Regions from separate parts of the Duganella sp. 3397 genome, predicted to be linked through region 2. Evidence: predicted binding sites of a transcription regulator. Region 2 holds the regulator's gene; each other region holds the start of a gene.
The links. Region 2 encodes sigma-54, which starts transcription at its own class of promoters, with help from an activator protein. Its sites were predicted from a motif close to TGGCANGNAANCTGCTTT; they were not measured.
Positions count from the first base shown of each region.

Region 1: J2X54_RS21140 (TorF family putative porin) is a predicted target of sigma-54. The motif match lies at 3,420-3,437, and genes of this name have one in related genera.
Region 3: J2X54_RS04155 (flavin monoamine oxidase family protein) is a predicted target of sigma-54. The motif match lies at 2,039-2,056, and genes of this name have one in related genera.
Region 4: J2X54_RS19185 (urease accessory protein UreD) is a predicted target of sigma-54. The motif match lies at 4,301-4,318, and genes of this name have one in related genera.

Region 1 covers NZ_JAVDVB010000007.1:15,938-23,029, forward strand. The annotation lists gene J2X54_RS21125 (glycoside hydrolase family 2 TIM barrel-domain containing protein) at 1-1,227, shown strand, start outside; gene J2X54_RS21130 (glycoside hydrolase 43 family protein) at 1,224-2,867, shown strand; partial or broken gene J2X54_RS21135 (accessory factor UbiK family protein) at 3,011-3,241, opposite strand; gene J2X54_RS21140 (TorF family putative porin) at 3,535-4,308, shown strand; gene J2X54_RS21145 (P-II family nitrogen regulator) at 4,320-4,658, shown strand; gene J2X54_RS21150 (ammonium transporter) at 4,669-6,198, shown strand; gene gshA (glutamate--cysteine ligase) at 6,378-7,092, shown strand, end outside.
Region 2 covers NZ_JAVDVB010000001.1:819,891-826,982, reverse strand. The annotation lists gene hprK (HPr(Ser) kinase/phosphatase) at 1-387, shown strand, start outside; gene rapZ (RNase adapter RapZ) at 392-1,252, shown strand; gene J2X54_RS03635 (enoyl-CoA hydratase/isomerase family protein) at 1,342-2,436, opposite strand; gene J2X54_RS03630 (alginate lyase family protein) at 2,433-3,395, opposite strand; gene hpf (ribosome hibernation-promoting factor, HPF/YfiA family) at 3,461-3,820, opposite strand; gene J2X54_RS03620 (RNA polymerase factor sigma-54) at 3,896-5,380, opposite strand; gene lptB (LPS export ABC transporter ATP-binding protein) at 5,384-6,136, opposite strand; gene lptA (lipopolysaccharide transport periplasmic protein LptA) at 6,138-6,749, opposite strand; gene lptC (LPS export ABC transporter periplasmic protein LptC) at 6,759-7,092, opposite strand, start outside.
Region 3 covers NZ_JAVDVB010000001.1:943,004-950,095, reverse strand. The annotation lists gene J2X54_RS04160 (cytochrome c) at 1-410, opposite strand, end outside; gene J2X54_RS04155 (flavin monoamine oxidase family protein) at 368-1,975, opposite strand; gene J2X54_RS04150 (Mu transposase C-terminal domain-containing protein) at 2,322-4,211, opposite strand; gene J2X54_RS04145 (hypothetical protein) at 4,211-4,348, opposite strand; gene J2X54_RS04140 (DEAD/DEAH box helicase) at 4,616-6,919, opposite strand.
Region 4 covers NZ_JAVDVB010000005.1:634,379-641,470, forward strand. The annotation lists gene J2X54_RS19170 (SDR family oxidoreductase) at 1-563, opposite strand, end outside; gene J2X54_RS19175 (LacI family DNA-binding transcriptional regulator) at 590-1,627, opposite strand; gene J2X54_RS19180 (TonB-dependent receptor domain-containing protein) at 1,652-4,063, opposite strand; gene J2X54_RS19185 (urease accessory protein UreD) at 4,350-5,243, shown strand; gene J2X54_RS19190 (urease subunit gamma) at 5,272-5,574, shown strand; gene J2X54_RS19195 (urease subunit beta) at 5,589-5,915, shown strand; gene ureC (urease subunit alpha) at 5,927-7,092, shown strand, end outside.

The DNA of each region.
Region 1 (7,092 bases), on a different contig from region 2:
CAAAAAGTCTATTCGCCCCTGGTGTTCGAAGGCGATCCCGCAACCGGCAAGGTCACGGTGGTCAATCGCTACGACTTCCGCGACACGTCCGACCTCGATTTCGACTGGGTGCTCACCAACGACGGCAACGAGGTCACGCGCGGTGCCTTGACGGTGCCGGCCGTCGCTGCCGGCGCCAGCCGCCAGGTCGAGATCAGGCTGCCCAAGCTGCGTTCGACCGGCGGCGAACAACTGGTGACCTTGCGCGCCAAGGCCCGTACCGATTCGGTCAAGGGCGTGGCGGCCGGCACGGTGGTGGGCTGGTCGCAGTTCGTCACCGTGCCGGCATCGAAGCCGGTGGCCACCGCCAAGGCGGTCAAGCCCGCGCGCGACGGCGACAATATCCGCCTGGCCGCCGGTCCGGCCTCGCTGCTGCTCGACGCCAAGACCGGCCTGGTGAACTACACCGTGAACGGCAAGACCCTGCTCAAGGGCGGCGCGCCCAACTTCTGGCGCGGGCTGATCGACAACGACGAAGGCGCAGGCGTGGACAAGACGCACCAGGTCTGGAAAACCTTCTCCGAGCAGCGCCACGTGCGTGCGGTCACGCAGGACGGCAACCGCGTGAAAGTGCTGTACAGCTTTGGCGCCGGCGCCGCCCACTGGGAAACCTTTTATACGCTTGATGCGGACGGCGTACTCGGTGTGGCCGCGACCTTCACACCGCTGCGCGACGACCTGCCCGATCCGCTGCGCCTGGGGCTGCGCTTCGACAACGACAACACGCTCGACACGGTGCAGTGGTACGGTCGCGGCCCGCAGGAATCGTACGTTGACCGCGCCACCGGCTATGCCATCGGCCGTTACACGGGCAAGGTGGCGGACCAGTACCACGGCTACAGCCGCCCGCAGGAAAGCGGCAACAAGACCGGCGTGCGCTGGCTGTCGCTGTCGAACCAGCAGGGGGCGGGTATTACGGTCAAGGGTGCAGCACCCCTGTCGGTCAATGTGCTGGCGTTCCCGTACGAAGACCTGTATTTGCGCGAGCGCGGCGCCTGGAAAAGCTCGGAGATCGCGCCGCACGGCGACGGCTCGCTGCTGATCGACCTGGCGCAATCGGGCGTAGGCGGCGACACCGGCTGGAACCTCACCGGCCGTCCGCACGTCAAGTACCGCATCAAGCTCGAACCGGCCAGCTACAGCTTTACCATCGCGCCGGTAGCTGCCAAACCGCAGGAGGCAAAATGAAAATCACCATGGCCACGCTGGCGCTGCTGTGCAGCGCGCCATGGGCAGTGGCACAAAGCCCTGCCAGCGGTCCCTGGGTTGCCGACCTCGGTAACGGCCGCTACCAGAACCCCATCCTGTACGCCGACTATTCCGACCCGGACGCCATTCGGGTGGACTCCACGTTCTACATGACCGCGTCGAGCTTCAGCAACGCGCCGGGGCTGCCGCTGCTGCAATCGACCGACATGGTCAACTGGGAGCTGGTGGGCCATGCGCTGCCCAAGCTGGTGCCGGCGCAGGCGTTCGCCACGCCGCAGCCGGGCAAGGGCGTGTGGGCGCCATCGCTGCGTCACCATGCCGGCAAATTCTGGATCTTCTATCCCGATCCCGATTTCGGCGTTTATGTCATTACCGCCACCAGCTTTGCCGGGCCGTGGAGCGAGCCGCACCTGCTGTTGCCCGGTAAAGGCATCATCGATCCGTCGCCGCTGTGGGACGACGATGGCAAGGCCTACCTGGTGCATGCGTGGGCCAAGAGCCGCGCCGGTTTCAACAACATACTGACCTTGCGCCAGATGGACCCGGAGGCGCGCACGCTGCTCGATGAGCGCGGCCGCGACATCATCGACGGCAACAAGCTCGGTGGCTATACCACGCTGGAAGGGCCCAAGTTCTACAAGAAGGACGGCTACTACTACATCTTCGCACCTGCCGGCGGCGTGGAACATGGCTGGCAGTCGGTGTTCCGTTCGCGCACCATCGCCGGCCCGTACCAGGACCGCATCGTGATGGCCCAGGGCGACTCTGCCACCAATGGCCCGCACCAGGGCGCGTGGGTAACCGACCTGAAAGGTCAGGACTGGTTCTATCACTTCCAGGACCGGCGCGCTTACGGGCGCATCGTGCACTTGCAGCCAATGCGCTGGCACGACGGCTGGCCGGTGATCGGTGTAGACAAGGCAGGCAAGGGCACGGGTGAACCGGTGCTGGTGCACGCCAAGCCGGCCGGTAAGGACAGCGGCATAAAGGCGCCGCCGGCAGGCGACGAATTCAATGCCGCCAAACTGGGGCTGCAATGGCAGTGGAACGCCAACCAAGCGCCGGGCTGGTACGATCTCGCCGCCAAGCCGGGCAGCCTGAGGCTCAATGCGCAGGCGGCCCCGGTTGGGGGCAGCGTGCGCGACGTGGCAGCGGTGCTGACGCAAAAATTCCCGGCGCCGGCCTTCACGGTCGATACCCGCATCAATGTGCAGGGCGAGATGAGCCGCGCTGGCCTGGTGGTGCTGGGAATTAAATATGCGTGGATCGGCGTACAGCAGGGAAAAACCGGCAGGGAGCTGGTGCTGGCGACCTGCGAACAACCGGGCGCCGCCTGCAAGGAGCAGGTGCAGGTTTTAACAACCGTGGATCAGCAGCCGTTGTACCTGCGGGCGCAGGTGAGCGACGGCGCAGTGGTGCGCTTTGCCTACAGCCTGGACGGCAAGCAGTACACCCTGGCAGGGCAGCCGTTCTCGGCCAGCGTGGGACGCTGGGTGGGCGCGCAGGTGGGGCTGCTGGCGACCAAGGCGCCGGGCGTGAACGGCGCAATCAACACAGACGCAGACCCCAACGCCACCCCGGCGTATCTCGACGCCGACTACTTCCGCGTCGGCCAATAGCCGCCACCGAGCGCGCCATCGTAAATTTGCCGGCGGTGCACCCGCCGGCATCGAGCTTACAGTACCTCGCCCTTGGCGATTTCCACTTTAGGTTCTGCCTGAACCGCAGCCGCAGGCGACACCGCAGCTGGCGACACCGGTGCGGCCTTGGCTTCGAGCGCCGCCAGGCGCGTTTCCAGCGCTTCGAGCTTGGCGCGGGTTTTTGCCAGTACCTGGGTCTGAATATCGAACTCTTCGCGGGTGACCAGGTCGAGCTTGGAGAAGCCCTGGGTCATCATGGACTTGACGTTTTTCTCGATGTCCTTGGCGGGCGAATTTTCGACGGCCTTGGAGATCTTGTTCTGCAAGTCGTTAAAAAAAGTATTCATATCCATAATATTCCTTGATCTGGTTGCTGGGCGGATGCACCATTGGAGTGCGTCCGTGTATCGGTGTGGTGCAAATTCAAGCAGCGCGGCCAACTTTTCTTCCAAATTGTCACTTTTGTCAGATGGGGCGCCCGGTCGCCCATGACAAAGCAGCCCAAGCAGCTATCTACCAGGCAACGTTAGCTGGCACGCATTCTGCTATAGAAGCCATGGAATGCTTACCGCTTCGCTTTACAAGGATTTTACCCGCATCGCATCAAGTATCTGTATTCAGTTTCGATAACTACAAGGACAAAATGATGAAGAGCCAAAACAAAAGCCTGACCCGGACCCTGACAGCAGCAGCGTTGACCTTGGCATTCGCCACCATGAGCGCTTCGGCGCTGGCCCAGGAAGCCGCACCTGCCGCTGCCGAACCTGTACCAGACAACCAGATCACCTATAACGTCGCCGCAGTCAGCGATTACCGTTATCGCGGCATTTCGCAAACCCGTCTGCAACCAGCCGTGCAGGGCGGTGTTGACTATGTCAACAACCCCACCGGTGTGTATGTTGGGGCCTGGGCCACCAATATCAAGTGGATCAAGGACGGCGGCGGCGATGCTTCGTATGAATTCGACATCTACGCGGGCAAGCGCGGCCAGATCACCGATACCTTTGCCTACGACGTCGGCGCGCTGTACTACGCTTACCCGTCGAACAAGCTGGCCACCAGCGCCAATACCTTCGAATTGTATGCCCAAGTCAGCGCCGGCCCGTTCTCGGTGAAATATTCGCACTCGACCAGCAACCTGTTTGGCACCGCCGACAGCAAGAACAGCGGCTACCTCGACGGCCAGTTCAACTACGACGTCTATGACGGCTATGTGCTCAACCTCCATGCCGGCCACCAGAACGTCAAGAACAACGGCGCTCTCAGCTATAGCGACTACAAGGTTGGCGTGACCAAGGACTTCGGCGTGTTCTCTGTTGCCGTTGCCGGCATCAAGACCAATACCGATGCCTACGTTGGCCGCAACGGCAAAAACCTTGGTAAATCTGGCGCTGTCGTCACCATTTCCAAAACTTTCTAAGCGAGGCTCTCATGAAAATGATTACCGCCATTATCAAGCCGTTCAAGCTTGATGAAGTCCGCGAAGCCCTGTCGGCCATCAACGTGCAAGGCATCACGGTGACCGAAGTAAAAGGTTTCGGCCGGCAAAAAGGGCATACCGAGCTGTATCGTGGCGCCGAATACGTGGTCGACTTCCTGCCGAAAACCAAGATCGAAGCAGCCGTGGACGACAGCATCGTCGAACAGGCGATCGAGGCGATCGAAGGCGCAGCCCGCACCGGCAAAATCGGCGACGGCAAGATCTTTGTGTACAACCTGGAACAGGTGATCCGCATTCGTACCGGTGAAACCGGCAACGAAGCTCTTTAAGGGGATTTAGATGAAGAAAACTATAACAACCTTGTTAGCTGGGGTCTCTCTGCTGTTCGCGCTTGCCGCACCTGTCCATGCGCAAGACGCCAAGCCGGCCGAGGCGCCGGTGGCTGCCGCCACCGCTGCCGCACCGGAAGCTGCACCAGCCGCGCCCGCCGCCGCGCCGGCTGCCCAAGTTGCACCGGCCGCTGCACCCGCTGCCGCGCCAACGCCCCAGAAGGGCGACAATGCCTGGATGATGGTTGCCACCCTGCTGGTGGTCATGATGACGATTCCCGGCCTGGCGCTGTTCTACGGCGGCCTGGTCCGTTCCAAGAATATGCTGTCGATCCTGATGCAGATCTTCATGATCTTCGCCGTGATCGTCGTGTTGTGGTGCATCTACGGTTACTCGCTGGCTTTCACCGAAGGCAATGCGTTCTTCGGCAACCTGCATGACCGCACCTTCCTCAACAATATCTACGACCCGGTCAAGGGCACCTTCGCCTACGCCGCCACCTTCAGCAAGGGTGTGGTGATTCCGGAGTTCATGTTCGTCGCCTTCCAGGCCACGTTTGCAGCGATTACCTGCGCGCTGATCGTCGGCGCCTTTGCCGAACGCGCCAAGTTCACCGCCGTGCTGCTGGTCGTGGTGATCTGGTTCACCTTCTCGTACCTGCCGATCGCCCACATGGTCTGGTTCTGGACCGGCCCTGATGCGATCAAGGACGCCGCCACCCTGGCCACCGAAACCGCCAAAGCCGGCTACCTGTTCCAGCACGGCGCGCTCGACACCGCCGGCGGTACCGTGGTGCATATCAACGCCGCTGTTGCCGGCCTGGTCGGTGCTTACGTGATCGGCAAACGCGTCGGCTACGGCCGCGAATCGATGGCGCCGCACTCGGTGACCATGACCATGATCGGCGCTTCGCTGCTGTGGGTAGGCTGGTTCGGTTTCAACGCCGGTTCGCCGCTGGAAGCGGGCGACATCGCGGCACTGGCCTTCATCAACACCCTGCTGGCAACCGCTGCCGCCACCGTGTCGTGGGTCTTCGCCGAATGGATCTTCAAAGGCAAACCATCGATGCTCGGTGGCGCTTCGGGTGCAGTCGCCGGCCTGGTGGCGATTACTCCTGCCTGCGGTTTCGTCGGTCCGATGGGCGCACTGATCATGGGCCTGCTGGCCGGTGTGATCTGCCTGTGGGGCGTGAACGGCCTGAAACGCCTGCTGGGCGCCGACGACTCGCTGGACGTCTTCGGCGTGCACGGCGTGGGCGGCATCCTGGGCGCCATCCTGACCGGCGTGTTCGCTGCGCCATCGCTGGGCGGCCAGGGCATTTTCGACTACGTGGCCAACAAGCCATCGCCAGACTACTCGATCAGCGGCCAGGTGCTGATCCAGGCCACCGGCGTGGGCGTGACCATCGTCTGGTCGGCCGTGGTGGCATTCATCGCCTTCAAGCTGGTGGACATGGTGATCGGCCTGCGCGTACCGGAAGAAGAAGAACGCGAAGGCCTGGACATCACCACCCACGGCGAGTCCGCCTATCACATGTAACCCGACAGGTAATTGCTGTCATTCTTGTCAAGAAGGCCTCCGCACTCGCGTGCGGGGGCTTTTTTCATTCCCGCCTTTAAAATAGGGGTATCGCCCCGATGTAGCTTATCCACAAGGTAATATTCGGTGTTTCAGCGTGCCTGGAGGGTCGTCCTCCCGCATCATTTAAGGAAGTAATCATGGTTCCCCATCTCGCCACCGCCCTGACCGGCCCGCTCCACGACCTCGAAGAGAAAATCCTGGCCGCCACTCCCGCCATCGAGCGCTGGTTCCGCCTGGAGTGGCAAGAGCACACGCCGCCGTTCTATTGCTCGGTCGATATGCGCAACGCTGGCTACAAGCTGGCGCCGGTGGACACCAACCTGTTTCCCGGCGGTTTCAACCACCTGGCCACCGAAATGCTGCCATTGTCGGTGCAGGCCGCCATGGCCGCGATCGACAAGTATTGCCCCGATGCGCGCAACCTGCTGTTGATCCCGGAGCTCACCCAGCGCCACCCTACCTACTGGCAAAACATCGCCCGCCTGATGCAGATTTTCCGCCAGACCGGGCTGCACGTGCGCCTCGGTTCCCTGTCGCCCGACGTCACCCAGCCCACCCCGATCGCTCTGCCGGACGGCAATATGCTGGTGGTCGAACCCTTGGTGCGCTCGGCCAATGGCCGCCGCGTGGGCCTGAAAGATTTCGATCCGTGCACCGTGCTGCTCAATAACGACCTGTCGGCCGGCATTCCCGACATCTTGCAAAATATTCATGAGCAAAGCCTGCTGCCGCCGCTGCACGCGGGCTGGGCGCTGCGCCGCAAGAGCAACCACCTGAATGCGTATGACGAAGTGGCAAAGAAATTCGGCAAGCTGATCGGTGTCGATCCGTGGATGTTCAACCCGCTGCACG
Region 2 (7,092 bases):
GAATTTTCGCGCATCGCCCCCAATATGATCGAAGGGCGCTGCCCGGCGCTGCTGCAAAACCTGCTGGAAGTGCGCGGCCTGGGCCTGCTCGACATCAAGGCGATTTTTGGCGAGACAGCCGTGCGGCGCAAGATGCGCTTGAAACTGATCGTGCACCTGGTCAAGCGCGGCGGCCAGGAAGAAGAAGTCGAACGGCTGCCGTTCCAGTTCCCTACCGAAGACGTTCTGGGCCTGCCGATCCGCAAGGTCGTGATCCCGGTGGCAGCCGGCCGCAACATCGCCGTGCTGCTCGAAGCGGCCGTGCGCAACACCATTTTGCAACTGCGCGGGATCGACACCCTGCAAGAGTTCATGGAACGGCAACGCCTGGCCATGAGCGGAGACTAAAGTCATGCGTATCGTCCTTATCACCGGCATTTCCGGTTCCGGCAAATCGGTGGCCCTGAATGTGCTGGAAGACCTCGGCTATTACTGCGTGGACAACCTGCCGCCAGCGCTGCTGCCCCACCTGGTATCCACCCTGGTGGGCGAAGGCTTGCGCTCGCTGGCGGTGGCGGTCGATGCGCGCAGCGCCGAGTCGCTGGCGACCTTGCCCACCGACGTGGCGCACCTGCGCGAGGAAGGCCACGACGTGCGCGTGATGTTCTTGACTGCCAATACCCACTCGCTGGTGGCGCGGTTTTCCGAGACCCGGCGCAGCCACCCGCTGTCGCACGAACTGCGTCCGGGCCAGAACCCGGCCGCGCGCCGCACCCTGATCGAATGCATCCTTGAAGAGCGCGAGCGGCTCTCGGCCATCGAGCAGCTGGGCCACGTGGTCGATACGTCGGAGCTGAGCGCGAATAAACTGCGCGCCTGGGTCAAAGACCTGGTCGAGCTCGAACACGCGCCACTGACCCTGTTCTTCGAATCGTTCGCCTTCAAGCTCGGTGTGCCGATGGATGCCGATTTCGTCTTCGACGTGCGGGCGCTGCCCAATCCCTACTACGACCTGTCACTGCGCCCGCTGACCGGCCGCGATGCGCCGGTAATCGAATTCCTCGACGCCCAAGCCAGCGCCGGAGAAATGCTCGAAGACATCCGCGCCTTCGTGGAAAAATGGCTGCCGTCGTTCAAGACCGACAACCGCAGCTACCTGACCGTCGCCCTGGGCTGCACCGGCGGCCAGCACCGCTCGGTCTATATCGCCGAAAAATTGGCGGCGTACTTCCACGCCAGCGAGCGCGTGGTGATACGGCATCGCGAGCAGTGAAATCGTTCATGCGGCCTTGATCAGGGCCGCCGACCCCGCTCATATTGCAGCAGCGCGCGAGGTCGTGCGGCGGGCGCGTCAGCAGGTGATTACGCCGCGCCGTGAAAATGATGCAGCGGATGGGCGTGGTCCGGCCACGCCGGCGCCAAAATCTGCCTGACCATCGCTTCGGTCACGTCGGCCAGCGCAGCAGGTTCCCAACGCGGAGCGTGGTCCTTGTCGATCACCAGCGCGCGGATGCCTTCGATGACCTGGCCGTTTTCCAGCGTGCGGCGCACGGCTGCGCGTTCCATGCGCAGGCAGTCGGCCATGCTCATTGCGGCACCCTGCTCCTGCAGGGCATACGCCACGCACATCATCAGCGGGGAACGCGTGGCCATCATGGCCAGCGTGGTGCGGGCAAAATCGCTGTCGTCCGCTTGCAGCGACGCCATGATGGCTGGCACCGAACCGGCGCCAAAGTGATGGTCGATGGCGGCGCGGTCGCGTTCCAGCGCACTTGGCCCCACAGCAGCCTTGAAGGGCGCTGCAAACGCTGCAATCGCCCCCGGCAGGCCAGCACCGCCATTGCTGCTCAATACGGCTTCCAGCGCCGGTAATTCAGCCACTGGCACGTAGTGATCAGCCAAGCCGGCATACAAGGCATCGGCCGCGCCGATGGTCGCACCGGCGACGCCCAGGTACAGCCCCAGCCGGCCCGGCAAGCGAGACAGGAAATAGCTGGCGCCCACGTCCGGGAACAGGCCGATATTGGTCTCCGGCATTGCCATCCTGGTGCGCTCGGTGACGATACGTACCCGGCTCTGCGGACCGGCCTGCGCCACGCCCATGCCACCGCCCATCACCACGCCATCCATCAGCGCGATATACGGTTTCGGGTAATGATGAACCAGGTGATTGAGCGCGTATTCTTCGGTGAAGAAATCTTCGACCAGCGCACTGCCCTGCTGCGGCGTGGCGCGGCCAAGATCGTGGAAGAAGCGGATATCGCCGCCGGCGCAGAATGCTTTCTCGGTGCTGCCGCGGATGACGACTGCCTGCACGGCATCGTCGTCACGCCAGGCCAGCAATGTTTGCGTAACGGCGCGCACCATGTCGAGCGACAGCGAATTCAATGCGCGCGGGCGATCGAGCGTGGTGACGGCGGTGCCGTCACTGACGGCAGTTAAAACGTGTGCGCTCATGGTTGTCCTGTGGCCTTGTTCGATGATGGCAGATGTTCGAGCGGATTGGGCAAGGTCAAATCGCCGCCCAGGCGCGCCTGGAATTTCGCCGGCGCTGCGGCAGGCTGCCCCATGTGGCGGGCGTAGATCACTGCAAACGGCATGTCGCCAACCTCTTCCTGCCTGAAGCCGGTGGCCTGCTGCATGGCAGACGGATCGCGCGCGGCAGCGAGCGTAAATTTCACCAGCCGGTCCAAGGTTGGCGATTGCAGGTCGAGGATGGACGCCATCATGGTCAGCGGTGCGGCGGCGAACGCGTGGTAATGCAAGGCCTTGGCGCCGCGCGCCATTTCGGCTGGCAGTGCGCCGTCTGGCGCCACCTGGGCCATGGCGTTGTCGAACACGCCGTGGCCCCATTTTAAAAAGCGCTGGTCGCCGGTGACGGCGCCCACGGCGGTCACGGCCAGCCCTTCCCAGTAATAATGGTTGTTGCGCTTGCCCTTGCGGGTATCGGCGTGCGTGAGCGTGGCGTCGGCCAGCGTGGACAGCCACGCTTCGATGGATTTTTTCTGCGCCGGGGTGGCGGCCGGCTGCACGCGCGCGTAACTGAGCGCCAGGCCGCCCAAGGTCCACTTGCGCACGAAATACGCCTGCTCGCTCGACATCTTGCCCAGCATGGCCTGCTGCCCTGCCCAGCCCTCGAGCCAGTTCAAGGCGCAGGCGGCGTCCGCCGGTTTGCCGCTGGCCTGGTAGCGGCTGGCGTTGCGCGCCACGCCGGACAAGAATTGTTCGACCGGCTCGGTGCTGGCGATGTTTTTGGCCCGCCGCGCCGGGTCGATCACGGAGTGGTTGGCGTCGTTGTAGTAGCTGTTGGCGTCGATGTCGATGACGGCAGCCGGCGCCGGCTGGCACGTGGTGGCGTAGGAAGAGGAAGCAACAGCAAGAGCGGAAACGGTATAAACCAGGTAAACAATTTTCATGGAATCCCAAAAACAAGAAAGGGCGCCATGGTTGCGCCCTTAGTTGGTGTTGTCGCGCCGTTATTTTAAAGGGCGGCGGCAGCTGGTTCGAAGTTATCCGGGAGATGCTTGATCGCATCGTGGCCGTGCTGTTGGACTTTGCCTTTGTACTTCATGACCTGGCGGTCCAGCTTGTCGATCAGGGTGTCGATCGCAGCGTACAGGTCTTGCGACAGGCTCTCCACGTAGACCGTTTTACCGGACAGGCGCAGATTGATTTCAGCCTTTTGGCGCTTGGTTTTCTCTTTAAGGTTATCTACGGTCAGAATGACAGCAATATCAATCACTTGATCAAAGTGCCGTGTCACGCGTTCGAGCTTGCTCTGCACGTATTCACGAATGGCGGCGGTCACTTCGAGATGATGTCCACTGATGGTGAGATTCATACACACTCCTAAAGATAGATGTCGCTGACGGTTAGTGCGTTGCCCATTGATGCCGGGCACGCAGGAACCAGTGCACTACAAAGACTTGCGGAGACTGACTGGAGGGATTTTGAGGGCTTCGCGATATTTGGCAACAGTGCGTCGCGCAATCACCATGCCCTGTTCTCCCAGCATGTCCGCAATCTTACTGTCGGATAAAGGATTTTTAGGGTCTTCAGCTCCTGTCAGTTGCACGATCAATGCCCGTATCGCCGTTGAACTGGCTTCACCGCCTGCTTCGGTGGCGACATGGCTACCAAAAAAATATTTCAACTCAAACATGCCATGCGGCGTGAGCATGTATTTCTGAGTTGTTACCCGAGAAATGGTGCTCTCGTGTAAACCCAGTGTATCAGCAATTTCGCGAAGCACAAGGGGGCGCATGGCAACCGCGCCGTGCGAGAAAAAGTTCTTTTGTCGTTCTACTATCGCTTGCGCCACGCGCAGGATGGTGTCGAAACGCTGGCGCATATTCTTGATCAGCCACTTCGCTTCCTGCAGCTGCGCGCCCATGGCGCCCTCGCCGCCATCTCCCTTCTTCTGTTTGAGCAGGTTGGCGTACATGGCGTTGACGCGCAGGCGCGGCATGACGTCGTTGTTCAAACTGACCTGCCAGCCGGTACGCGATTTTTTCACGATCACGTCGGGCACCACGTAGTCGGAGACGTCGGACGCGAACGCCGCACCGGGATGCGGATTGCACTGGCGGATCACGGTCTGCGCCTCGCGCAGGTCTTCGTCGTCGCACAGCAGCGCTTTTTTCAGCTTGTTGAAATCGCGCTGGGCAAACCACGTCAAATGCTTTTCCACGATGGCCACGGCCATGCGTCGCGTGACCATCGGGATGCCGGGCAAGCGCTTGATTTGCAGCGCCAGGCACTCGGCCGCGTTGCGCGCGCCCACGCCGGCCGGATCGAAACTTTGCAGCAGCGACAACGCCGTTTGCAGCTCGTCGATATCGACTTCCAGTTCCTCGGGCAGGCGCGCGTGGATCTCGTCGAGCGCTTCTTCGAGGTAGCCGTTTTCATCGAGCGCGTCGATGATCAGTTCGACCAGCGCGCGGTCGCGCAGCTCGAGCACGGTCACGCGCATCTGCTCCATCAGGTGTTCGCGCAGGGTGCAGTGGTGGGCCTCGATCTGCGGGCGTGCGTCCTCGTCGTCGGGCGCCTTGCTGCGGCCGGCGTCGCTCCAGTCCATGTCCGCTTCGGCGGTGGTACTTTCGGTATCGGCAGCAGGGCCGTCGTAGGTGTCGGCCTCGCCTGCCGGCGCGGCTTCCTGCGGGCCCGACTCGGACGGCGCTTCGCCGGACGGCGCCTGCTGGCTGATGGCGCCGTCGGACAACAGGCGCAGTGAATGGTCGAGCGGATCGTCGAGCCGTTCGAGCAGCGGATTATCGGTAAGGAGTTGTTCGAGTTCCTGGTGCAGCTCCAGCGTGGAGAGCTGCAGCAAGCGGATCGATTGCTGCAGTTGGGGTGTCAGCGCGAGATGCTGCGAAGTTCGCAGTTGCAATGACTGTTTCATGGATTACATTCGGAAGTGTTCACCCAGGTAGACGCGGCGGACCGATTCGTCGGCGATGATGTCGTCCGGACGGCCCGAAGCCAGCACCGAGCCCTGGTTGATGATATATGCGCGGTCGCAGATGCCCAGCGTCTCGCGCACATTGTGATCGGTAATGAGGACGCCGATCTGCCGCTCCTTGAGAAAGCGCACGATGCGCTGGATCTCGATCACGGCAATCGGGTCGACCCCGGCGAATGGTTCGTCGAGCAGCACGAAGCGCGGGTTGGTAGCCAGCGCACGGGCGATCTCCACCCGGCGGCGTTCGCCACCGGAGAGCGAGAGCGCGGGGTTGTCGCGCAGCTTCTCGATTTGCAAATCGGCCAGCAGGGTATTGAGCCGTTCGGTAATGTCAGCCTTGGATAAAGACTTGCCGTCCACTTTTTGAATTTCGAGGACAGCGCGAATATTTTCTTCCACCGTCAGCTTGCGGAACACCGACGCTTCCTGTGGCAGGTACGACAGGCCGAGCGATGCGCGGCGGTGGATGGGCAGCCTCGAAATATCGACGCCGCTGATGTCGATGGTGCCGGCATCGGACGGCACCAGGCCGACGATCATGTAGAACGACGTGGTCTTGCCGGCGCCGTTGGGGCCCAGCAGGCCCACCACTTCGCCGCATTCCACTTGCAGCGAGACGTCGTGCACGACCTGGCGCTTGCCATAGCTTTTTTGCAGGCCGCGAACGATCAGGGTGCTACCGCAACTCGGTTCCATATCATTTCCCCGCAGGCTGGGTGGCAGGTGCTGGAGACGTCGGCTGGGCCGGCGCGATCGGCGGACGCTTGGACGACGGCTGGATCACCATGGTGCCGCGGCCGGCGCCCGGCTTGCTCTCGCCGCTGCTGGTATTCTTGACCGCGAACACTTCGCGGCGGCTGTCGTAGGAGATGAATTCGCCATCGACCTGGCTGGTCACCTTGCCCGCTTCGAGCTGCTTGATGCGGCCCTTGGAGATCAGCTTGACCAGCTCGGTCTTGTCGTCGTATTCGATACGGTCGGCCTGGCCTTCCACCCATTTATCGGTGTCGCCGTCGAGCTTCTGGCGGAACGTGGCCTGCACGCCGGGCGTGCCGGTCAGCACCACGAACTGGAAACCTTCGGGGTCTTGCGTGACCACCGCCTTGGGCGAGGTCATGCGGATAGTGCCGCGCGTGAGGATGACGTTGCCGGTGAAGGTCTTGATCTGCTTGACGTCGTCGGAGTCGGCCTGGTCGAACGATACTTCGATCGGCTTGTTGGAGTCGGCTTTTTCGGCGTGCGCCGGGATGGCCAGGGCCGCCAGCAGCAGTGCTGCCGACCAGAAGGTGTGCTTGGTGCTTGCTCTCATAATCTTCCTTTAGCGTGCCGCACGCGGCGGCACGGTGATCTTGCCGCGTCCACCCAGTTGGGTTTGCAGCGTTGCGTTGTTGGCGGTCATGCCCACGCCGGTGGCGACCGTATTGCCCAGGTGTAGCTCGACCGGTGCAGCGGTTTCCATCCGTTGCTCGTCCGGGAACACGGTGAGCGTGGACGTGGTCAGGCTCATGGCCTGCGACGCGGCGCCACTCTTGCCGCTGGCCGGGCGCACCACGCTGACGTTGCCGTTGAGCTTGACGCGTGAGTTGTCCTGGTCCACCCGGGCGGTGTCGCCACGCACCGTCATCGGTGGATGCTCGGCCGACAAGGTGTTG
Region 3 (7,092 bases), 120 kb from region 2:
GCGGTGCGCAGCTTGTGGATTTCGTCTTCGGTCAGCGCGTCGGCCTTGTTGCCCCATTCGCCGCGCACGTAGGTGAGAATGGCGGCCAGGTCGCGGTCGCTGATGGTTTCGGAAAAGTCCGGCATGCCGCCGCGCCCCTTGAGCAGGACGCCGGCCACTTCGGCATGGTCGCCGGTAACGAACTTGCTGCCGGCCAGGGCGGGGAAAGCGCCCGGGATGCCCTTGCCGCTGGCCTGGTGGCAGGCCGCGCAGTTTTTCATGAACAGCGCCTTGCCGTCCGGGGCTTGCGCGCGCGCCGGCGCCACGGCCAGCAGCGCGGTGGCCGCCAGCGCGGCGGCGCTCATCAGGGCGGTTGTCAGCACAGGCTTCATGCGCTGGCCCTCGCGTGGATGCGGGCGATCTGCTGCCATGCCGATTCGATGGCGCCCGCCTGCCAGCCGGTCAGATAGCTCAGGTGTTCGCCGGCCAGCATGATGCGGCCCTCGCCTTCCACCAGCGTGGGGTACGCGGCGGCGCGGGTCTTGTCGGTCCACTCGGCCCAGCCACCGAGGTTGTACTGCACCCGGTGCCACGCCACGGAAAACGCGTTCTCGTATTCCTTGCGGTACTGCGGGAAGATCTTCTCGCCGGCGGCCACCGCGAATTCGGCGCGTTCGGCCGGGCTCAAGGCGCTGATCTCGATGGCGGCGGTCTGGTACTGGTAGTAGCCGAGCACCACGCCCTTCTGCTTTTGCCAGTTCGACGACGGCAGCGAGATGGTGTTAATCCCGCGCAGGTCGGTCAGCACATGGCCGCCGTAGATCTGGTCGTCCTCTTCCCAGAAGCGGCGTTTCATTTGCAGGCCGATCTTGCCCACCGGGGCGTAGGCGACGGTGGCCACGGCCTTCTTGAACTTGTCCGAAAAATCGGTATCGATCTGGCGCAGCACCGACAACGGAATCGTGCACAGGCAGTAGTCGGCGGTGACGCTGCCGGCCTTGCCGCTGGCAGTGTCCTTGAAGGCGATGGTCACGCCCTTGTCGTTCTGGCGGATGGTCTGCACTTCGGCGCGGTAACGGATCACTTTACCGAGACGCTTTTCGAACGCCTTCGGAATCGCGTCCATGCCGCCCACCGGCTGGAACATGGTGGCCTGCATCGGGAAGTCGTGCACCGCGCTGTACACATTGCCCAGCTTCGATTCGAGCAGGTCCTTGAAACCCAGCGGGTCGGACGCCTTGCCCGGTCCCGGCTCCATGCCGGCGCCCGGATAGACGGTGTAACCGCGACCGGGACGGCCACTGTAAGTCAGATCGGTGGAGGACAAATGCCCCTCGTGCACCAGGTAGTCGAGCAGCAAGCGCTGGTCGTCGGCGCTCAGGGTTTGATCGAGCTGCTTGTTCTTGATCGACTTGGCCAGCAGTTCGTCGACGTGGCCGCGCATGTCGGCCTTGACCTCCTTGATGCGCATGCGCTTGCCCGCGAACGGGCCGGCGTTTTCGGAGTACACATAAGAGTGGTCGTTTTCATTGACCATCACTTCCAGCGGCACCTCGAACAGGCGCGTGTAGTGCAGCGTGGACTGGTGGTGCAGCGGAATGCGCCACGGGCCGTGGTTGATGTACTGGCCGGCGTCGAAAGCGCAGGTCTGCTTCTCGCCACCGAGCTCGGTCAGCGCAAAGCCCTTGCGGGCGGTCTGGCAACGTCCACCGGCAAAGTCGCGCGCTTCGAGGATCTGGCATTGGTAGCCCAGTTTTCCCAGCTCGTAGGCAGCGGTGAGACCGGCCAGGCCGGCGCCCAGGATCACCACTTTTTTGCCCTTGCCGCTGCCGGTCAGTGCCGGCGGCGCCGACACGGTGGAGTTGATGCCCATGCCCCATGCATTCATGGTGGTCAACAGCAAGCTGGTGCCGCCCACCGCTGCGGCCCGGTACAGGAAGTCTCTGCGGGTAAAAGAGCTAAACGGTTTAAATGGTTTTACTGTTTTGCTTTGCATCTGCTTTCCTCGACTTTGTGCTGAAAAAACCCTGGAGTCACTAGCGTCTCCGTAGTCCTCTTCATAGCAAGCAGCGTGCCATATTGGAAAGCCAAATAAACATCATTCGCCGCCAAAGCGAGCCTTGTTCTGCAACGCCTGCCGCATCGAACAAAGTTTTTTCGGTAGCGCATTGCGGCCGCTTGCAGCACGTCGCAGAGCGCGTCCGGCGACAAACTTTATTCACCTGAAACAGACTTTATTTGTGGCGATGCGGGTTACCGAAAAGTCGTCGGTACGCGAACGCACGCACCACCAGATGGCGGTGGTGCATTGCGGTGCAAGGGATCGAAAAGGCGAAGGAGAATCAGCCGGCGAAGCTGACCAGGGCGGTAGCGCTGGTGCGGATGATGGCATCCGCCGGTGCACTGGTTGCAGCAGCGGGCGGCAAGTGCGCCATTTCCGCTGCGCTCAGCTGGCGGCGCACGCCGGTGGCGTCGGCCAGGTGGCAGGCGTGGAACTGCATCGGCGCGGCGGCGTCGAGCAGGTAGACGGTATCGAGGTTGGACGGATCGTGCGCCACCCTCACCTGCCAGCCGCCGCGCTGGCGCACGCGCTCGTACCAGCGCTCCTGCACGGCGCGCGCGCAGGTATAGCTGCTGTTGGCGAACGCGATGCCGTCGCAGCTCACCATGGCAGTGGCCACCGGCATCAGGCTGCACCGCACCAGGTGCTCCGGATAGGTCTTGAGCGCCCCGCCGCGGTGCTCCACGCCCCAGTCCCACAGGGTCGCCGGTGCCGCCGTATCCGGCGCAGGCTGGCGGTGGTTGTAGTACAGGATGCAGTCGATGACGATACGGGTGAACTGCGCCACATCGAGCACGCCGTCGAGCCGGCACGGCGCACCAACCACCAGAGCGTTGGCTCCGTTGGCGGCATGGGCCACCTCGGGCGCCAGCAGCCGGAAGCGCCGCGCCAGCACTTCCTGCCAGTCCCCGGGTCCGTGGTCGGCGGTCACGCAGCGCAGGTTGAAGTTGGTGCGCAGCGTGCCGCCGTCGCCCCACTCGGCGCCGGCCAGCGCGGCCAGCGGTGCGGCCACGAACAACGTGTCGGGCAGATGGCGGCCGGGCCACTGGCCGGCCTCGATGCGGCGGCCGTACTGCTGGCTGTAACGCTGCTTGTCGGCGGCGCAGTTGGCCAGCGCCAGCATCGCCTGCGGCCAGTTGGCCGGTCCCAGGCCCACGTGCACGCCGGTGATCAGGCGGCTGTAATCATCCTGCACCACGTAAATATGAGGACGGCCGATGGCCTGCTCGCGGTCGGCGCGCGACACCAGCTGCACGTCGGCGCGCATGGCGTCGAGCTGGTAGCTGGCCCCGGGGCGGCCGGGGGCCGACAGCGCTGTGGCGCGCAGCGCAGGTGCAGCGTCGGCCATGATGCCGCTGCCGGCCCGGGAACCACTACCGCTGCTGCGGCGCGCCACTTCCGGCGGGCGGTCGTCGTCGTGGTCGAGCCAGTAATTGAACTGGCCGAAGGTGGGCAGCATGGCGGCGCGCCGTTGCGGCGCGGTCTGCACCCGGCCGCTCACGGGGTCGATGCGGCGTTCGATGAAGAACTCGTCGAGCATTTGCTGGTAGGCGCCCAGGCGCGAGAACTTGTCGTGGCTGGCCGCATAGCGGGCGATCGCCACCCGGAAGATGCGGCGAATGTCCTCGTCGGCGTTCAGGCCCGGGCCGTCGTCGGCGCCGTTCTTGCGCGGCCGGCCGCGCTTGACGCCTTCCGACGATTGGCGCACCTTGCCCTTGCCCCCGGAATTGCAGTAGTCGGGCAGCAGCGCATTGGGGGTTTGCCCGCGCTGCCAGTAGCGGCGCAGGTAGCGGTAAATGGTGGGGTGCGACACCTGGTGTTCGGCGGTGGCGCGGGCGATCATCTGGCCGCGCTGGCGCGCATCGTAAATGTCGGGCTCCTGCGCCACCAGCGGCGCGATGATGTCCCAGGCGCGCGCGCGCAGCTGCAGGTATTTGGGCGGCAGCATTTCCTGGCTGACCACCATCAGGTAGGGATCGGCCGGCAGCACGCTGGCCCGGCCATCCCGCAAGTCGGCGAGCAACGCCGGCAACTGAACCAGTTCCACCTCGGCCGAGCGCGCCGCTACGTCATACACGTAAGCGTGTCGCTGGCCGGGGTCGATCCACAACACGCGGACGGTGCGCGCCGATGGCTGCGGGTAGTGCAGCAGATCGTTGCGCAGTAACATCAGAGATCCTTGCGCGACATGGTGAATGGCCGGGTATCGATCATGATGATGTTCGTCCCCGCATCGCTGTGTTGCCGCAACAGCGGCGGCTTGATCGCATCGACAAAGGTATTCCACAGCTTACTGAATGGCGTCATGGCTAAGCTCCGGTTCAACGACTTGTCTCCAGGTTGAGGCGCGTCAAGCGCACCGTTTATCACATTTGTGCCAAGTCATCATGCAATAAGCGGGCCACCCCGCGTTCTCCTATGAGAACACTTTGCCAACATCGCGCCAGGCACCACGTTTGCACTTTCACAAGCTTTTTCTTGGTGCAGCGCAGCACCGTAGATGTGCGGAAATAATCTGCGGAAATAGAAAAAGGGCCTTGCGGCCCTTTCATGGTGTTCTGCGTGACGACAGGATCAGTATTTCTTGCCCGGCGCCGGTTTCTTTTTCGGCGCGGCCGCTTTGGGCGGCGTCGATTTGCCCGACTCCGGCGGCATGCGGTCCACCTGGCTGATCTTCAGCTGCGAACCACCGACCCAGACCTTGCCCAGGCTCTTGAACAGCTCGTTCGGCATGCCGTCCGGCAGTTCCAGCATCGAATACGTGTCGAAGATCTCGATGCGGCCGATCAGGCGCGCTTCCAGGCCGGTCTCGTTGGCGATGGCGCCGACGATGTTGGCCGGGGTGACGGCGTTGACGCTGCCCACTTCCACGCGGAAAGCGCTCATCGGCAAGGTGGCCTTGGCTGGCTTGTCCTTTTTCTTTTTCGGTGCTTCGTCGTCGAACTCGCTGGCGGCAGCGGCCACGGTGCGCGACAGTGGCGACGCGGCAGGACCAGCGGCGGCGGCCGGCGCAGGCTTGGCGGCGCGGGCCAGGGTGGCGCGCGGAGCCGGCGCCGATGCCGGCGCTGGCGCCGACGGTGCCGACGGCGCAGCGGCAGCGGCACCGGAAGAAGGCGCACCACCGCTGTCACGGCTGATGCGCAACTGCTGGCCTGCTACCTTGATGCCGGCCAGGTGGTCGAGCACGTCGCCAGCGAGGTCGCTCGGCATGTCCAGCACGCTGTAGTCGTCGTAGATTTCGATGCGGCCGATGTTCTTCGAGTCGATACCGCCTTCGTTGGCGATGGCGCCCACGATATTGCCCGGCTTGACGCCGTGCTGGTAGCCCACTTCGATGCGGAAGGTTTCCATGCCGGCGTCCGGGGCACGCACGATGCGTTCCTTTTTCGGGAAGCGCTCGCTGCGGTCCGGGCGTTCGCCACGGTCGGGACGGTCGCCGCGATCGAAGCGGTCACTGCGGTCGCCACGGTCAAAACGGTCGCCGCGTTCGGGGCGGTCGAAGCTGCTGGTAGCGCGGGCCGGGCGCTCTTCCCACTGGGTGACCTGCTTTTTGTCGAGCAGCAGCGGCACGTCGCCACGGGCCATCTTGGCCAGGGCGGCGGCGATTTCGATCGCCGGCACGTTCTGTTCGCGTTCGAAGTCTTCGATCAGCGACTGGAACTGTTCCAGCTCGCCCTGCGCCAGGGTTTCGGTAATCTGCTGCTTGAACTTGGCGATGCGCACGTCGTTGACAGCCTGGATGGTCGGCAGTTCGAGCATGTCGATCGGCTGGCGCGTGGCGCGCTCGATCATTTTCAGCAGGCCTTTTTCGCGCGGCGTGATGAACAGGATCGCCTCGCCGCTGCGGCCGGCGCGGCCGGTGCGGCCGATACGGTGGGTATAGCTTTCCGGATCGTGCGGCACATCGTAGTTGACCACGTGGCTGATGCGTTCCACGTCCAGTCCGCGCGCGGCGACGTCGGTGGCGACCAGGATGTCGATCTTGCCTTCCTTGAGCTGGGCGATGGTGCGTTCGCGCTGCGCCTGCTGGATGTCGCCGTTGATCGCTGCGGCCGAGAAGCCGCGCGCCTGCAGCTTCTGCGCCAGCTCCTCGGTACCGAGCTTGGTGCGCGAGAAGATGATCATGCCGTCGAAATCTTCGGCTTCCAGGATGCGGGTCAGCGCGTCGAGCTTGTGCATGCCCGAGACCAGCCAGTAGCGCTGGCGGATGTTTTCGTTGGTGCCGGTTTTGGCAGCAACGGTGACTTCCTTCGGATTGCGCAGGTAGGTGTTGGCGATGCGGCGGATGGCCGACGGCATGGTGGCCGAGAACAGCGCGGTCTGGCGCGTGGCCGGGGTCTCCTGCAGGATGCGTTCGACGTCGTCGATAAAGCCCATGCGCAGCATTTCGTCGGCTTCGTCGAGCACCAGGGTTTTGAGCTTGGAGATGTCGAGCGAACCCTTGTCCAGGTGGTCGATCACGCGGCCCGGGGTGCCGACGATGACGTGCACGCCACGGCGCAAGGCCGACAATTGCGGGCCGTAGCTCTGGCCACCGTAAATCGGCAGCACGTGGAAGCCGGGAATGTGGGCGGCGTAGGTCTGGAACGCTTCGGCGACCTGGATCGCCAGTTCGCGGGTTGGGGCCAGCACCAGCGCCTGCGGCGAGGTTTGACGAATGTCGATGCGCGACAGGATCGGCAGCGCGAAAGCGGCGGTCTTGCCGGTACCGGTTTGGGCCTGGCCCAGCACGTCCTGGTTATCGAGCAGCAGCGGAATGGTGGCGGCCTGGATCGGCGACGGGGTTTCGTAACCGACGTCCTTGAGCGAGCGGATCAGCGGCTCGCTCAGGTTCAGGTCGGAAAACAGGGTAATCGGGGAGGTGGGGGTGTCAGACATGGCGTCACTCACAAGTATGTTCGAATCGCCTAATTGCGAAAGAAATTTGTGCGTAGTTTACTCTGTCTCAGCCATTTGAGCGTTATTTTGCTTGAAAACCTGCCATTTAAGTGCCGTTTAAGGGTGGAAACCACCCCCTCGACCTATATTGTCCGCTGCCCACCATAGGAGAT
Region 4 (7,092 bases), on a different contig from region 2:
ACGCGGATGCCCAGCGGGCCTACTTCCTTGGCCAGCGCGCGGGTGAACGTGGCCACCGCTGCCTTCGATGCCGCGTAGTGCGACGAACCGGGGCCGCCGCCGTCGAAGGCGGCCAGCGACGACATGGTGACGATGGTGCCGCGACCGCGCGGCTCCATGCGCTTGAGCGCGGCCTGGCAGATCAAGAAGGTGCTGGTGAGGTTGAGGTTCATCGACTCGTTCCACAACGACAGCGGCATGTCGACCACGCGGCAGCGCTGGATCAGGCCACCGATGTTGGCGAACAGGGTGTCGATCTCGCCAATGGCGTGCTCCGCCTGGGCAAATACCTGTTCGGCCACGTCGGCATCGGCAACGTCGGCGCGGATGGCGTGGGCCTGGCGGCCCAGGGTGCGGATTTGCGTGACCACCTGCTCGGCTTCTTCTGCGCTGCTCCAGTAGGTGAGGACCACGTCGGCGCCGGCGGCGGCCAGTGCCAGCGACGTGGCCTTGCCGATGCCCGAGGCGCCGCCCATGACGAGGGCTTTTTTGCCGGTGAGTTCAGTGCTTTGCTTGAGTTCCATGTTTGTCTCCGTATAGATATGCAAGGTCAGGATTGCGGTGGTGTGGCGGTGGATGAACGGACGATCAGCTCGGGCGCGAACAGCGCGCCGTCAGCGGGTTCGTCCGGCGTCAGGATGCGTTGCAGCGCGGCGTCGGCCATGGCCTGGATCGGCTGGCGCAGCGTGGTCAATGGCGGATCGTGTGCGGCGCAGAAGAAAATATCGTCGATGCCGATCAGCGAGATATCGGCCGGAATGCGCCGTCCCATTTGTTTCAGGCCTACGCCCACGCCGATGGCCATCATGTCGTTGATCGCAATCGCCGCCGTGGGCCGCGCCGACGACGTGACGATGCGCGACGCCGCGCTGCGGCCAAGTTCGAACAGCCGGGTGTCGCCGTGCAGGTCGGTGGGACCGTCGGTGGCGTCGGCAATGATCAGCTCACCGACGATGCCGGCGGCGGCGGCCGCCTGCTGGAAACCGCGGATACGCTCCTGGCGGTTCAGCGTGTACGGCGGCGGCGTCACCAGCGCGATGGCGCGGTGGCCCAGCATGGCCAGGTGTTCCACCGCCAGCGTGGTGGCGGCGGCGTTGTCCATCGAGACGGTGGCGATGCGCTGGTCCGAATCCTGGTCGCGCTTGATGTCGAAGGCGACCACCGGGCAGCGCGAGGTGATCGCCGCCAGGTGCTCGGTATCGCTGAGTGCCGAGCCGGTGATGATGCCTTTCACCCCGTACGCCAGCAGGTCGGCCATCACGCCGCGTTCGCGCTCGGGATCGCGGAAGGTGCTGAAGGTCATCACGTGGCAGTGGTGGCGGGCGGCGGCCGCCTCCACGGCGCACGCCAGCGCACCGAAGAACTGGTTGGCCAGCGACGGCACCAGCAGGCCGACCATCGAGGCCACGCCGGTCTTGAGCTGGCGCGCGGCGTTGTTGGGCCGGTAGCCCAGCTGCTCGATGGCCTGCTGGATCTTGGCCTGCGTGTCCGGCCGCATCTGGCCCATGCGGTTGTTGAGGAAATTCGAGATGCTGGACGGGGAAACCCCCGCCAGGCGCGCGACATCCTGAATTTTTGGTTCGCTCATGGTGTCCTTGAGTTGAGCGGCTGGTCAGAAATTGACGTCCAGCCGGGCGGTGTAATAGCGGAATGCGTCGCGCGCTGGCTGCCAGCCATACGAGCGTATATCGGGGCCCGACGTCTGCTTGAAGTTCAGGAAGCTGCCGCCGTTGCCCACCGAGTAGTGGTGGTCGAACAGGTTCTTGATACCGACCGACAGCTTGTATTTTCCACTGCGGCCGGCGATCGAGGCGCCCAGGTCAACGATAGCATGGCCGGGCCGTTTCAGGCTCGGGTCCTGGCTGATCGCGCCCTGCACCTTGGACTGCGCGCGCACGTTGGCGTTGATCGCAGTCTTGAAGCTTTTGATCGGCAGCGTGTACTCGCCGCCGACATTGGTTTTCCACTTGGGCGAGTTGGGCATCAGGCCGCCGCTGGCGTCGCGCAGGAAAGCGCCCGGCACCAGTTCGTTGGGCACGGTGCAATCCTTGGCGCCGCTGTAGCAGGGGCCCTGGCGCCAGTTCACTACCGTGGCGCGGGTAAAGGCGAGGTTGGCCGACAGCAGGAAGTCGCGCGTGAGCAGGGCCGAGGCGTCGGCCTCGAAACCCTGGGTCTGGATCTTTGGAATGCTGTACAACACGCTGGCCTGGCTGCCGTCCGAGAAGCGCTCGGTGGCCGACGTCTGGTAGTCGCGGAAGCGGGTCTTGAATACGGCCAGGTTGAGCGTGGCGCGGTTGTTCCACAGGTTGGCCTTGAAGCCGGCTTCGTAGCTGGTGGCTTCCTCGGGCGCCAGCGGCAGGCGCTTGAAGACGTTGACGTTGTTGGCGCCACTGGTCATGTCGTAAGCGACGCCCTTGGTGCCGGTGGAGGCGGTGCCGTACACCATGGTGTTGGGCGTGAGCTTGTAGCCGTAACCGAGCTTGCCGGTCACGTAGTTTTCGTGGTGCTTGGGCGCGTTGTAGTAGTTCTCGCCGGTGTGCACATTGTTCGGCGCCGACGACAGCAGGCTGTCGATGGTGTGGAACATGTAGTCGTTCGATTCACGCGTGAGGCGCACGCCGCCGGTGAGCGTATGTTTGGGCACGAAGTCCCAGCTGCCGTTGAAATACAGCGCGCGGTTGAGCACCGACGACGAGGTCTCGTAGTTGGTCCAGCTGGTCTCCTTGACGAACGGATTGCCGCGCCGGTAGGTACGGTCGATGCTGGTGCGGGCGATCCACAGGCCGGCCAGGTAGCGGAAATTGCCGCTGTCCGGCGACGTCAGGCGAAACTCCTGGCTGGTCATCTTGGTGTCCATGGTGCCGTTGATCTCGGGCCGCTCGTTGATGCCCGACGGTTTGCCGAAGTGGTCGAGCTGGTAGAACGTGGATACCAGGTCGATATTGTCGTTGTCGCGGAAGTCGTTGGACTTGTTGTTGTCCACCGACGTGATCGAGGTGAGCGCATGGCCAGCCATCGGTGAGCTGTCCGGGAACAGGTAGTTCACCCGCACGCCGATGCCGCGATCGGTCGCTTCCAGCCCGGTGGGCGAGTCGTTGCGGATGGTGGTGTTGAACTGCGAAACGTTAATGCCGCGCAGCACCTCGGTGTTCGACAGCGCCTTGTAGTTCTTGTTGTACAGGTAGCCGACGCCTGGTCCGATCGAATTGATCGCGGCGGTGTTCCCGGTGCGCAGCGTGTGGTCGTAGCGCGGCGCCAGCTGCACGTCGAGGTCCGGCGTGACCTGCCACTGCACCTTGGCGAAGAAGGTCTTGCCGCCGGAGCCGTTCTGCATGCTGTCGGTGGTGAGGTTGTAGAGCAGGCCAGGGAAATTGGTCTTGCTGGCGAACAGGCGCACACCGACGGTATCGGACATGCGTCCGCTCACGGACGTCTGCACCCGGTACTCGTCGTCGCTGCTGCGAAACAGCGAGAGCTTGCCCTTCATCGGACCGGCGCCGATCGGTTTGGTGGTGATCACCACCGCGCCGGCAATCGCGCTCTTGCCGAACATGGTGCTTTGCGGGCCCTTGAGCACCTCGACACGCGCCACGTCGGACTGGTCGCGGAAGGCCTGCTGCGCCTGGGCGTACGGCATGTCGTCGACGATCACGGCCACATCGCCCTCGATGCCGATGTTGTTGGACGTGGTGCCGATGCCGCGCATATTGATGCTGTTGGTGCCCACCTGGGTGCCGGTCGAAATGGTCAGGGCAGGGGACAGATTGACGATGTCGTCGAACTCGCGCACGTTGTTGCGCTCCAGCGCTTCGCCGGTGAGCACCGAGATCGATTGCGGCACGTCTTCGAGCTTTTCGATGCGGCGGTTGGCCGACACGACCACCTGTTCCAGCTGCGGCGCAGCAGCCTGGGCGGCCTCATGGGCCTGCGTGATGGACGACAGTTGCAGCAGCGCCAGGGCGGCAGCCATGGGCTTCATGTTGGGATAGCGCGGCAGCTGGCTGCCGGAATGCGTTGTGACCATCGGTTGTCTCCGTTGTGGTTTTTATAAGTGCGCTCTGACTGCATCGATGCACCAGATGGACGATCCGTTCGGTCTGAGCCTTACTAAATCGATTTAGTGCAACGATTTAGTAAGCATATAGGAATCGATTTCGATGTCAATATTTATTTTTTAGCGTGAGAATTGCGCCACATTGGTGCGGACGCACCTTAATGGTGCGTGGCGTGTCTAAAACCGCTACGAATGTTTGTCGCTCGCTGGCACGCCGTTTGCATACGACACGACATTATTTGTCGATGAAACCCTCATGCCAGATTGCACCGCACCGAGCGAACGTCTCACCAGGCCAGCCAGCCAAGCCGGCGCCTGGCAGGCCAGCCTCACGCTCGGCTTTGCGGACGATGGCGGTACCACGCGCCTGTACAACAACCGCCACCACGGTCCGCTGCGCGTCCAGAAGGCGCTGTACCCGGAAGACGCAAAAGTCTGCCACGCCATCGTGGTCCATCCGCCGGGCGGGGTGGTGGGCGGCGACCAGCTGGCCATCGATATCGGCGTGGGCGACCGCGCGCACGCGTGCATCACCACGCCCGGCGCTGCCAAGTGGTACCAGGCCAACGGCAAGCGCTCACGCCAGACCGTGCACCTGCACGTCAACCAGGACGCGGCGCTCGAGTGGCTGCCGCAGGAGACCATCTTCTTCGACACCGCCGACGTGACCCTCGACCAGCACGTGGAGCTGGCGCTTGGCGCCACCTACATCGGCTGCGAGATCCTGTGCATGGGCCGGCGCGGTTCGGGCGAGGTGTTCGAGACCGGCACCATCACCCAGCGCAGCAGCATCCGTCGCGAGGGCAAGCTGCTGTGGTGGGAGCAGGGCGCCATGCTCGGCGGGCAGCTCGATAGCCCGCTGGCGCTCGGTGGCCATACCGTGTGCGCCACGCTGATCGCGGCGGGCAAGGCGCTGCCGGCGGCGCAGATGAATCAACTGCTGGCCGACATCCGCGCCGACATCACGGCCGACGGTGCGGTCAACGGCGGGCATCGGTTCGGCGTTACCCATACCAGGGGCGTGCTGGTGGCGCGCCACCTGGGCGACGACAGCGAGACCGCGCGCCGCCTGATGCTGGCCGTGTGGCGTCGCGTGCGCCCGCAACTGCTCGATCGCGCAGCCATCACGCCGCGCATCTGGCAGACCTGAACAAGAATACGAATATGACTGGAAGCACATGGAACTGACACCAAGAGAAAAAGACAAGCTGCTGATCTTCACCGCCGGCATCGTGGCCGAACGGCGCCTCGCGCGCGGCCTGAAACTCAATTACCCGGAAGCGGTGGCGCTGATCACCTGCGCCATCATGGAAGGCGCGCGCGATGGCAAGACCGTGGCACAGCTGATGTCCGAGGGGCAGACCATTTTGTCGCGCCAGGATGTCATGGAGGGCATCCCCGAGATGATCCCGGACATCCAGGTCGAAGCCACTTTCCCCGACGGCAGCAAGCTTGTCACCGTCCACAATCCCATACCCTGAACGAGGAGATCGCGATGATTCCCGGTGAATATCGACTCAAGGACGGCGAGATCGGTCTCAATGAAGGCCGCGAGACCGCCACCGTGGTGGTGACCAACCAGGGCGACCGCCCGGTGCAGATCGGCTCGCACTTCCACTTTTTCGAAGTGAACACGGAGCTCAAGTTCGAGCGCTGGAAGGCTTACGGCAAGCGCCTCAACATCGCCGCCGGCACCGCCGTCCGCTTCGAACCGGGCCAGCAGCGCACGGTGGAACTGGTCACGCTGTCGGGCGACATGGAAGTCTATGGCTTCAGCGGCAAAGTCATGGGAAAACTCGATCCAAATCCCCCTAAAAAATAAAAAAGGCAGACATGGCTACAATCTCGCGCCGCGCTTATTCGGAGATGTTCGGTCCCACCACTGGTGACCGTATCCGCCTGGCCGACACCGAACTGTTTATCGAAATCGAAAGAGACTACGCCATCTACGGCGAAGAAGTGAAATTTGGCGGCGGCAAGGTGATCCGCGACGGCATGGGCCAGTCGCAGCGCTGCCGCACCGACCCGCTGGTGATGGATACCGTGATCACCAATGCTGTCATCGTCGACCACTGGGGCATCGTCAAGGCCGACATCGGCCTGCGCGACGGCATGATCGCCGCCATCGGCAAGGCCGGCAACCCTGACATCCAGCCCGGCGTGGACATGATCATCGCGGCCGCCACCGAGATCATCGCCGGCGAAGGCAAGATCGTCACCGCCGGCGGCGTCGACACCCACATCCACTTCATCTGCCCGCAGCAGATCGAAGAAGCCCTGATGAGCGGCGTGACCACCATGATCGGCGGCGGCACCGGGCCCTCGGCCGGCACCTCGGCCACCACCTGCACGCCGGGACCGTGGCATTTGCACTCGATGCTGCAGGCGGCCGACGCCTTCCCGATGAACCTCGGTTTTCTCGGCAAGGGCAATGTAAGCCTCCCCGCGCCACTGGAAGAGCAGGTACGCGCCGGCGCCATCGGATTGAAACTGCACGAGGACTGGGGCAGCACCCCGGCCGCCATCGACAACTGCCTGACGGTAGCCGACGAGATGGACGTGCAGGTGGCGATTCACAGCGACACACTCAACGAAGGCGGCTACCTGGCCGACACCATCGCCGCCTTCAAGGACCGCACCATCCACACCTTCCACACCGAAGGGGCGGGCGGCGGCCACGCGCCCGACATCATCGCGGCCGTGGGCGAATCGAACGTGCTGCCATCTTCCACCAATCCCACCCGGCCGTTTACCGTCAACACGCTCGACGAACACCTCGACATGCTGATGGTGTGCCACCACCTCGACCCGGCCATCGTGGAAGACGTGGCCTTTGCCGAATCGCGCATCCGCCGCGAGACCATCGCCGCCGAAGACATCCTGCACGACATCGGCGCCATCTCGATGATGTCGTCCGACTCGCAGGCCATGGGCCGGGTGGGCGAAGTGGTGCTGCGCACCTGGCAGACCGCGCACAAGATGAAAGTGCAGCGCGGCTC